3 regions of the Listeria aquatica genome follow, and region 1 is predicted to be linked to each of the others. Evidence: riboswitches for the same ligand, from Rfam matches in the RefSeq annotation. Region 1 holds a riboswitch; each other region holds the start of a gene.

Region 1 (3,283 bases):
CACGGATATCTAAGTGGTTGGTCGGTTCATCTAGGAGCAAAATATCAGGCTTTCCGAAAAGCGCTTGCGCAAGTAAAACCTTGACTTTTTCACTTCCGGTTAAGTCTTTCATGTATTTATCATGTAAATCTTGCGAGATACCAAGCCCTTTTAGTAAAATAGCTGCATCTGCTTCCGCTTCCCAACCGCCAAGTTCACCAAATTCGCCTTCAAGCTCTGCAGCCCGAATACCGTCTTCATCACTAAAATCAGGTTTCATATAAATAGCGTTTTTCTCGGTCATAATGTCATAAAGCTTTTTGTGTCCCATAATCACAGTATTTAAAACGAGTTCATCATCATACTGGAAATGATCTTGTTGTAAAACCGCAAGTCGTTCACCGGGTGTGATATGCACGCTTCCAGACTGTGAATCTACTTCCCCAGAAAGCACTTTTAAAAACGTAGATTTACCAGCGCCATTTGCTCCGATTAAGCCGTAGCAGTTGCCGGGTGTAAATTTAATGGAAACATCTTCAAATAATTTTTTATCGCCATAGCGTAGTCCAACGTTACTAACAGTTAACATTTTTTTCCTCCTAAAAAGCACATTACTCTTATCATAACATGCTCTGAATTGTAAATAAAGTTTTTCTCATGTTAAAATGGGAAAGTAAGGGGGAATGGCTATGTTAGAAAAAGACCCATTTAACCTAGAGAAACGTATCGATTTTTGTTTAACGCTTAAAGGCGCAGTGGAAACATTTCCATTTGGAGAGAATTTCCATGTGATGCGCGTTGGCGAAAAAATGTTTGCGCTCATTCACTACAAAGAAGGGCAATTGTTTGTGAGTGCGAAATGTGAACCTGATAAAGCGGAGCGTCTTCGCGAAGAATATGAAGCGATTATTCCAGGGTATCATCTCAATAAAACACACTGGATTTCAGTGGTGACAACACAAGATCAAAAGATCGATTTTGAACTAGAGAAAGCCATCTTAACAAATAGTTATCAGCTTGTTTTATCAAAACTTTCCAAAAAGAAACAAGCCGAAATTCACAGTTTCTAGATAAAAGAACTTTACTTTCTGGGGCATTCACCTTATAATAAATTTGTTCAAACTACATAAACGTTACCACAGGGGGAGCTTCTAGCTGAGATTGAGTCTTCGAGACTCTGACCCTTTGAACCTGTTCGTTAAAACGAGCGTAGGGATTGTGGCGATTGCACTTTTCTAGTTAGTCCGGAAAACTGCTTTCTTCTGGGGTACGTTTTTGACCAAAAGAAGAAGGGAGTTTATTTTTTATGGTAAGTAAACGATTATTGATTTTGATTGAGTGCGCTATTTTTGCAGCCATTGCAATGGTGCTAAGTTTCATTCCACTTGATTTTGGCTCGAGTTTCTCTATTTCGCTTGGAATGATTCCGATGTATGTGATTGCTCTGCGGCGCGGCTTTTTTGCAGCTGGTTTCGCTGGCATACTTTGGGGTTTGCTCCATTTTTTAACTGGAAAAGCCTATATTCTAACTTGGAACCAAGCTTTAATTGAATATATCCTCGCTTTTGCTTTTGTTGCTTTTGCTGGAATATTTGCTAAAAATGTCCAGGCAGCACTTAAACAAAAAAATATGAAGCAAGCTCAGTTTTATGCTTGGAGTTCCATGTTTATTGGAGGTGTAGCTCGTTATTTTTGGCACTATGTTGCTGGGGTTGTTTTTTGGGGCGCTTATGCATTTAAGGGTTGGAGCGCTCAACTCTTTTCACTTGTTATGAATGGTGCAAGTGGCTTAGCGACGATCCTTGTCGCAGGGGCTGTTGTCTCAATTATTCTCCAAATCAAACCGCAACTTTTTTTGCCTAAATAATGGAAGGATTGAAGAACGCTTCTCACTTGAGAAGCGTTCTTTTGCGTAATGGTTGAATTTCTATCTAGAAAGCATAGAATAAGAATTGTGAGAAGCGAGCGTAGAGGAGGAAGAAGAATGCATGAAGAAATTTCCATACAAGGCGCCAAAACGAATAACCTGAAAAATATTTCCGTCAGTATTCCAAAAGGACAGATTACCGTTGTAACCGGTCTTTCGGGATCGGGAAAATCTTCACTCGTGTTTGACACTTTAGCAGCTGAGTCACAGCGTCTACTAAACGAAACCTATTCGAGCTATATTCAACAAATTTTACCGCATTACGAGGAACCAGATGTAGAACGCATTCAAAATTTACCGGTTTCGATTGTCATCAATCAAAAAAAAGTAGGGGGAAATGCCCGTTCAACTGTTGGAACGATGACAGATATTTATACTGGATTAAGACTGCTTTTTTCAAGGCTTGCACAACCTTTTATTGGTTATTCTATGGTGTATTCTTTTAATAATCCTCAAGGGATGTGTAAGACGTGTCAAGGAATTGGTGAAGTGACAGATTTCAATATTTCTGCTTTGATTGACTTTGAAAAATCGTTGAATGAAGGAGCCATTCAATTTCCAACCTTTCAACCTGGAGGGTGGCGTCTTTCACGTTATACGGAATCGGGTTATTTTGATAATCATAAAAAGATCGCAGACTATTCAGCGCAGGAATTAGAGAAACTTCTTTATGATACGGGAAGTAAACCAGAAAATCCTACGAAGCACTTTCCAAAGACAGCAGAATATGTCGGCGTGATTGAGCGAATTCGCAAATCCTTGCTTGAAAAAAATGGGGCAAAATATCAAGCTGATTTGAAACGTGTAACGAACACTGTTGAATGTCCAGATTGTCACGGGACGCGTGTTAACGAAACGGTTCGTTCTGCCAAAATTTTAGGTTATTCAATTGGAGATTGTGCAAAAATGTCAGCGGAGGATTTGCTTCGTTTTTTGAAGAAGATTAAAGAGGATCAAACGGCCGTTATACAAAAAGATTTGCGAAATCGGCTCGAAAGCATGTCTGCTGTAGGGCTAGGGTATTTAACGATCGACCGGAAGACAGCTACTTTATCTGGCGGGGAATCACAGCGCTTAAAAATGACGAAACATTTAAACAGTGCTTTGTCTGATGTTCTTTACATTTTTGATGAGCCAAGTGTCGGGCTTCATCCTGAAGATTTAGTCGGAATTGGAAAGGTATTTAAACGCTTGAAGCAAAAAGGAAACACTTTGGTTCTTGTTGATCATGATCCAGACATCATTGCACTTGCAGACTCGGTTATTGAAGTGGGACCAGGCGCAGGGAAAAAAGGTGGCGAAATTACTTTTTCAGGTAACTTTTCTGAATTTGTAGCAGCAAACGTAGTAACAGCAAAAGCACTTTCAAGAAGACCG
Region 2 (3,283 bases), 820 kb from region 1:
ACTTTCATTTTTTCCCCACTCAAAACTATCTCTTCTAAAACGCTATTCATCACAAATTGATTTTCTGGATTTTGAAAAACGAACCCGATTTGAGAATAAAATGATCGATCCCTCCATTTCTTTATATTTTTATTTAAAAAATAAAATTCTCCAGCTAAAAGGGGCTCTAAATGCGCCATACTTTTAATTAAAGTACTTTTCCCCGCTCCATTTTCACCAGCAATTACGATCCAATCTCCACGATGTACTGTAAAGGAAAGATCGGATAATATCCTTTTGTTTTTATATCCAACAATGGCCTTCTTACTTGTAAAGATACTTTCTCCTGTTTCTTGATTTTTTTCTTGCTTCTCTTTCTCTGAAAGAAAAGTATTCCAGTTCTTTGCTAATGGATTCTTCCTTGACGTAACAATTTCTTCCCAGGAAAAGGGAAACAAGGTTGGTAAGCGAATCCCTAGTTGAAGACATTCCTCTCTATAAGTTTGCAAGACTTGCTTTGGAACACCGTCATAACGAATCCTTCCATTTCTATCAAAAATAATGACTCGTGTTAGCCAATCTAAATATTCTTCGTAATCATGTTCAACGACAACCATCGTTTGATTCGCATCACGAGCAATTTCCCCAAGTAACTGAGCAAATTCTCGTCTTCCTAACGGATCCAACTGTGCTGTTGGTTCATCTAAAAATAGTACATCTGGTTGAAGCGCCAAAATACATGCCAATGCGAGTCGTTGCTTCATTCCTCCCGATAATTCATGAATTAAGGTCTCTTTTTTCTCATCTAAACCAACGAGCTGAAGAAAGTGATCGATCAATGCCTCCATTTCAAAAAATGAAATAGCACGATTTTCTAGACTAAATGCAACTTCTTCTCCAACGGTCTGCATACAAAATTGTTCGTTAGGATTTTGAAACAAAAAACCAGCCTGTCTAGCAGCAGCTACTTCGCCTACTACTTCCGCTTCTATGGATTTAGGAATTATCCCTGCAAGTGTAGCAAGCAAAGTTGATTTACCGCAACCACTCGGACCCAGTAACAAAATTTTTTCTCCTTTTTTAACAGATAAAGAGAGATTTTCTAGAGTTTGATGTTCATTTTCTTCAAAGCGAACGCTAGCTTTATTGCAGCCTATATCCATGACTACTTGACTTCCTTATTTTTAGCAACTGCATATCCGTTTAGGCTACCTGTTTTCTTTAAAGCTAAAACAACCAATTGTCCAAGTAATCCTCCTAATACGGCTCCGCTAACAATAGTTACAACTGTAGCCGTCGCAAACATTTGGGGTGTAAAGTAGCTCCATCCACTTGAAATCATCTGGTAGATGATAGAACCCACACCCGCAAGTGCCCCAGAAAGCATAACCGTGAAAGTAGAAAATTTCTTATAGGCAAATAGAGCAAAAGCTAATTCAGCACCTAAACCTTGAAAAATTCCAATTAGTAGCGAGGAAAGCCCAAAATGCGAGCCCGTAAAAACTTCCACTGATGCGGCAATAATTTCCGAAATAAGGGCCACTCCTGGCTTCTGAATAATAAGAGCAGTAATTGGACTTGCAATAATCCAAATACCAAACATCAAACTGCTTGTTATTGGCCCAAGTAAAGCAGAAAGAGGCAGATATAAAGTTGACCACCCTAAATACACAATGCCGCATACAATAGATAATACAACGACCAATACAATTTCTTTCATTTTCCATTTCATTTTTAAATTCCTTCTTTCCTCATGAACAAACTAAGCATACAAAAAACCACTTCAATTTTTTGAAGTGGTTCCAAAAGTACATAAACCCTTTGAAAGAAAGATTTATACCACTTCCCTACGCTAGTGCAAACTAGATCAGGTTCAAAGGGTCCGAAATCGTCTCAGCCAAAAGGCTCCCCTAGTGTTTATTCACATATTTTTTTCGTGATAATAATACCAGTTTATTTTTATAAAGTCAACAAACCCTTGAGAAAAAATAATAAATTTAACATTTCTGGAAAATCCAATAACGTTTTATTTCCTTTACTTTCGCCGTTTTCACAGTGCTTGCAAATCGGTACACATCACAAAACTCAAGCCTTCCACCCTCCGCAAAGAAAATCTGTCCATTAATTGCAGCCGTATTTCCATGCGTGATCACGCGCTCCACCATTACCTCACGAATTTGATTTTCTCTCTCTTCTTTTAAACTCTCAAGCAAGTTAGGTAACCCACTGATAATCTTTTTTTCATGGAGAACGTGGAGTGCTATGCCTAAATCCGCATACTCTGAGATCGTTTTTTGCTCTTGCTTAAGTAAGTCTAACGTAAAGTCTGCTACTATTTTCTTTCTTGGTGCATTTTCACAACTTTTGGGTAAACTAATTTTCATTTTGCCTTCCTCCTGTTTCTTGCAAATTTATTCACCAAAAAACAGCTTAGATCCCTATCTAAGCTGTCCGGTTATTTTTACGTTTTTCAAAATGTCGCAGTATCCAAAAACATAGAAGTGCTCCCACTGTCGCTCCACAAAAATCCAAAATAACATCTTGAACAAGCGGAGTTCGTCCGCCTGTAAAATGTTGATGAATCTCGTCACTTGCCGCGAACAGCAAAGGAACTAATAGTGCCACAAGAAAAGCCCAAAGCTTTTTCTTTCGCCATAAATACATTCCTGCAAATAAACTTGCTCCCATCAAGAAATAGGTCACAAAATGTGCGCCTTTTCGAATAAAAAACTCTAAAAATTTACTGTACCCCAAGTGCGCGATACTCACTTCATCATTTGCATATACAAAAGAAACGTGGGAAAGTAAACCTTCAAACGGTTTATTCGCTAATATTTTATCCATCACAGGTACAAGCGATTGTTCATCATACGTCTGTGAAGAAGATTTTAAGAGTGTCCCCATAATCACCAACACGCAGATAAAGCTTGCTATAATCCAAAATTTCTTCGTTTTTAACATCCAAAAATTCTCACTTTCAACAGATTCATTTTTTTATTATACCATCTGTTTATGAAAGAATGATGAAAAAAACTAAATAAATTTTTGTTTGGTTTGTTTGCGCCGATATACAAAAAAGTAAATCGAAAGCGGCCACCACAACACTGCAAAAATTGGATAAATCGCCCAAATCGTTTCTTTCGAAGTGATTACATTAACCACAATGAAAAAGATACTAATAAGAATCGTTGAAATAATAGAATAAGTCAACAGATGTCTCGCAAGCAATACTGAAAGCGGCCAAAATAGGCTAGCAGACGCTGGATAGATCCACCAAATTGCATCTGTTGTGACTGCATTCGCA
Region 3 (3,283 bases), on a different contig from region 1:
ACGCCAAGTGTATTCTGAGCCGTCACCGCCGTCAAAACAGACATCCCATAAACCCCACGTTCTTGAAAAGTTTTCAAGTCTGCTTGGATGCCAGCACCACCACCGCTGTCAGAACCTGCAATTGTTAATGCCTGTGCAATTTTCATTCCGCATGCCTCCCTTCTTCAATGAAGACGTGCTCCTGAATGGCCTCTTTCGACCAATTCGCGAGCGCATCCAGAAATGCTGGCCGAAATGATCCCGGTAAATTTTTGGCACTAAGGCTTTCTTCTGCAAATTCAGAAGCAACCGCATAGCTCGCACAGGCCTCAAGGCACGCCATGTAAGCCGCATCAATCGGTAAAGTCGCAATAAAGGCCCCACAAACCGCACTCAAAAGACAGCCCGAACCCGTAATTCTCGGTAAAAGTGAACTACCATTTGTGATTTTCGCAAACCGTTTACCATCTGAAATCACATCGCTCGCTCCACTCAAAACGGCGATTGTTTTGTGCTTTTTCGCCACTTGTCGTGCAATCTCGATTTGATCTACATGATCACTACCTGCATCAACACCTTTGCCCTGCCATTCTACACCAGCGAGCACGGCCATCTCACTCGCATTACCGCGAATCGCCGTAAACCTTATTGTCTCAAGTAGTTCAGCTACTACTTCACGGCGAAAACTTGTTGCTCCAACACCAACTGGATCGAGTACAACGGGCTTCCCTGCTTCATTCGCCGCTGCTCCAGCCCGTTTCATCGCCCGAACAAGTTCAGCATCAAGCGTGCCAATATTCATGACAAGCACATCAGCATTCTCCGCCATCTCGGCTACTTCTTCTAAAGCCGATGCCATAATGGGTGAAGCACCAATCGCAAGTAAACCATCAGCCAAATCTCCAGCCACAACGATATTTGTCATATTATGCACTAATGGATTTCCCTTTTTCACTTGCTCTAATGAATCAAATCGTCGCATTTTTTACACCTCGCCACATTTGTTTTTGGAATGCCATATCGAAAAACTCAACTTCTAATTCTGCGCTGATTAAAAAGCTTTTTCGCATCTGTTCACGTACTTTTTTATCAGCATCTTGCGCTGCATTTTCCACAAGTTCTTTCTGCAAGAAAACTGCTGCCTGATATTCATCCGCCGAATAGCTTGTTAATAACTCTTGATAAAGCGGATTTGGACTTTTTTCCTTCGCATATAGATTGCCCATATCTGCATATAACGCATAGCAAGGCAGAAGCGAAGCCATCGTTACTCCAAATTCATCAGCAAAAGCCGTCCTATATAGATGAGAAGTATAGTGATAGGCTGCAGGTGACGGTTGTACCACAAGTAGATTTTGTTCCTTAATTCCAGCTCTAGGATAAAAGGTTTGCCGCATGCTTAGCTCAGAGGCACTTAGGCGTCTAAGCACTTGATTTAATTCTTTCTTAATTTTAGGATCACATACTTGTCTTTTTGCTAGTTTAATCACTCTCACAAAATGTGTTAGATAATAGTAATCCTGTAATAAATAATGAATAAATTTGTCTTCTTCAAGTGTGCCATCTACTAGTCCCTGCACAAATGGGTGTTTGAGACTTTCCTGCCAAACATCGTTTGCTTCTTCTTCCCAAATCTTCACAAATTCCATATAGCCATCATCCTTTCTTTTAGAAAAAATGCGCCTATTTCTTAGCACAAAAAAACGCACTTTCTGTTTCCATGTATGTAAAAACAAACAAAGAAATAGAAAAGCACGTTGCTTTTTGAAATTTCCACTTCCCTACGCTTGCACTAACAAACAGGTTCAAAGGGTCAGAAAGTACACTTCCTATCTCAGCCACAACCGTGGCCCCCCTAGTGTTGCATTATTTACTTTTTTCAATCATAACATAGCCTATTCCAAGCGACAACTTTCCTCCATTTTACTCAGCCAAAACTGATTTTTATACAGAATAGTTTTTGTCGGCTTATCTTAAAATGGCCTCCAATTCCCTTTAATGTATTGAATTATTCAAAACAAAACTAAGATCACTATACGAAAAGTCCTGTTCTTTCGTTACAGCAAAACAAGTCTAAAAGTTATAACTTCTAGACTTGAAATTCAATTCACGATCTTTCACATCTTCCTATATTATAATTTACTATTTATCCCCTTCACCTAACAAGGCATAAAAAATTGCTCCCATTGTCACCAAAATAAATAATGGACAGACAAATGTAATGACTACTTTCCAAATCACATAGTTGTTCTTTATGACTTTGACAAAAAATTCGATTTGCTAAAAATAAACAAGCAAAAAATGCCCCCATCCACAAAAACTAACACATATTTTCAACTTATTGATAGAATTGTTCAATTTTATATTTATCTAAGACCGCTTTAACCATCAAACTATATCTTTCTATAATGACTGAATGCTCTCTTATTTTTACTCTGTCTAAGTATTCTACATTCTCTATTCCATCCAATGGAAGTAGCGGAACAAATTCCATAGTCTGTTAAATTTGAAGACAACTTTACTTCAACACCGCCAAGTCGAAGAACAAAGGAATATATTCTCCTTCTAATATCTACATCCCGCCGTTACGCCTTTACTTTAGCGTTGTTTTGGGCGGGTGGGTCTGGTACAATGTTAGTAATTTCTTGGTTCGACTATTGCTGATAAGGTAAAGGGATTAGATAAGATTATTTCGGAGGCTAAAACATGAATTCAACAGTTACTTTCTATGTTACTCGACATGGGGAAACATTACTTAACCATTTACATAAAGCACAAGGTTGGGTAGATTCCCCATTAACTGAAAGAGGAATCCAAACAGCCTCACAACTAGGACTGCAACTAAAAAATGTCCAATTTTCAGCTGCATTTTCCAGTGATACATCCAGAGCTTTACAGACTGGAAAAACCATATTAACTGCACAGGGGCAAAATGAACTGCAAGTTATTACTGATAAAAGACTCCGCGAATGGTGTTTGGGCTGCTGGGAAGCAGAAAATAATAATAAGTTTATTTCCAGTATGATGAATGAATTACAGATACAAAATGATTTTTCAGAACTTAATTTCCGTCTGCCAGAAGTTCATGAGATTATTTATAAATCCGACATAACAGGTATGGTTGAACCGTTTCATATGATTACGGATAGATTGGAAAGTTTTCTCAAAGATACAGCTGATCATTTTATTCACTTGAATAATCCAAACGTCCTGATTGTTACTCATGCTTTTGCTATTAAAACATTGCTGTATTTATTTTCAAAAGAAATGTTGCGAAAAAAACCTAAAATCAAAAATGTTGATA

What was found. Region 1 has a riboswitch for thiamine pyrophosphate ahead of thiT (energy-coupled thiamine transporter ThiT). Riboswitches for the same ligand answer to the same signal wherever they lie in the genome.
Region 2: another riboswitch for thiamine pyrophosphate. It lies ahead of HB912_RS00295 (ECF transporter S component); the one in region 1 lies ahead of thiT (energy-coupled thiamine transporter ThiT).
Region 3: another riboswitch for thiamine pyrophosphate. It lies ahead of tenA (thiaminase II); the one in region 1 lies ahead of thiT (energy-coupled thiamine transporter ThiT).

The regions. Positions count from the first base shown of each region.
Region 1 is NZ_JAARRM010000001.1:854,726-858,008, forward strand. It holds gene HB912_RS04245 (ABC-F family ATP-binding cassette domain-containing protein) at 1-568, opposite strand, end outside; gene HB912_RS04250 (MmcQ/YjbR family DNA-binding protein) at 669-1,049, shown strand; TPP riboswitch at 1,111-1,213, shown strand; gene thiT (energy-coupled thiamine transporter ThiT) at 1,286-1,846, shown strand; gene HB912_RS04260 (ATP-binding cassette domain-containing protein) at 1,964-3,283, shown strand, end outside.
Region 2 is NZ_JAARRM010000001.1:39,341-42,623, reverse strand. It holds gene HB912_RS00300 (ABC transporter ATP-binding protein) at 1-1,142, opposite strand, end outside; gene HB912_RS00295 (ECF transporter S component) at 1,145-1,711, opposite strand; TPP riboswitch at 1,807-1,901, opposite strand; gene HB912_RS00290 (hypothetical protein) at 1,977-2,363, opposite strand; gene HB912_RS00285 (VanZ family protein) at 2,422-2,940, opposite strand; gene HB912_RS00280 (hypothetical protein) at 3,013-3,283, opposite strand, start outside.
Region 3 is NZ_JAARRM010000006.1:78,319-81,601, forward strand. It holds gene thiD (bifunctional hydroxymethylpyrimidine kinase/phosphomethylpyrimidine kinase) at 1-146, opposite strand, end outside; gene thiM (hydroxyethylthiazole kinase) at 143-961, opposite strand; gene tenA (thiaminase II) at 948-1,628, opposite strand; TPP riboswitch at 1,741-1,846, opposite strand; gene HB912_RS11810 (histidine phosphatase family protein) at 2,686-3,283, shown strand, end outside.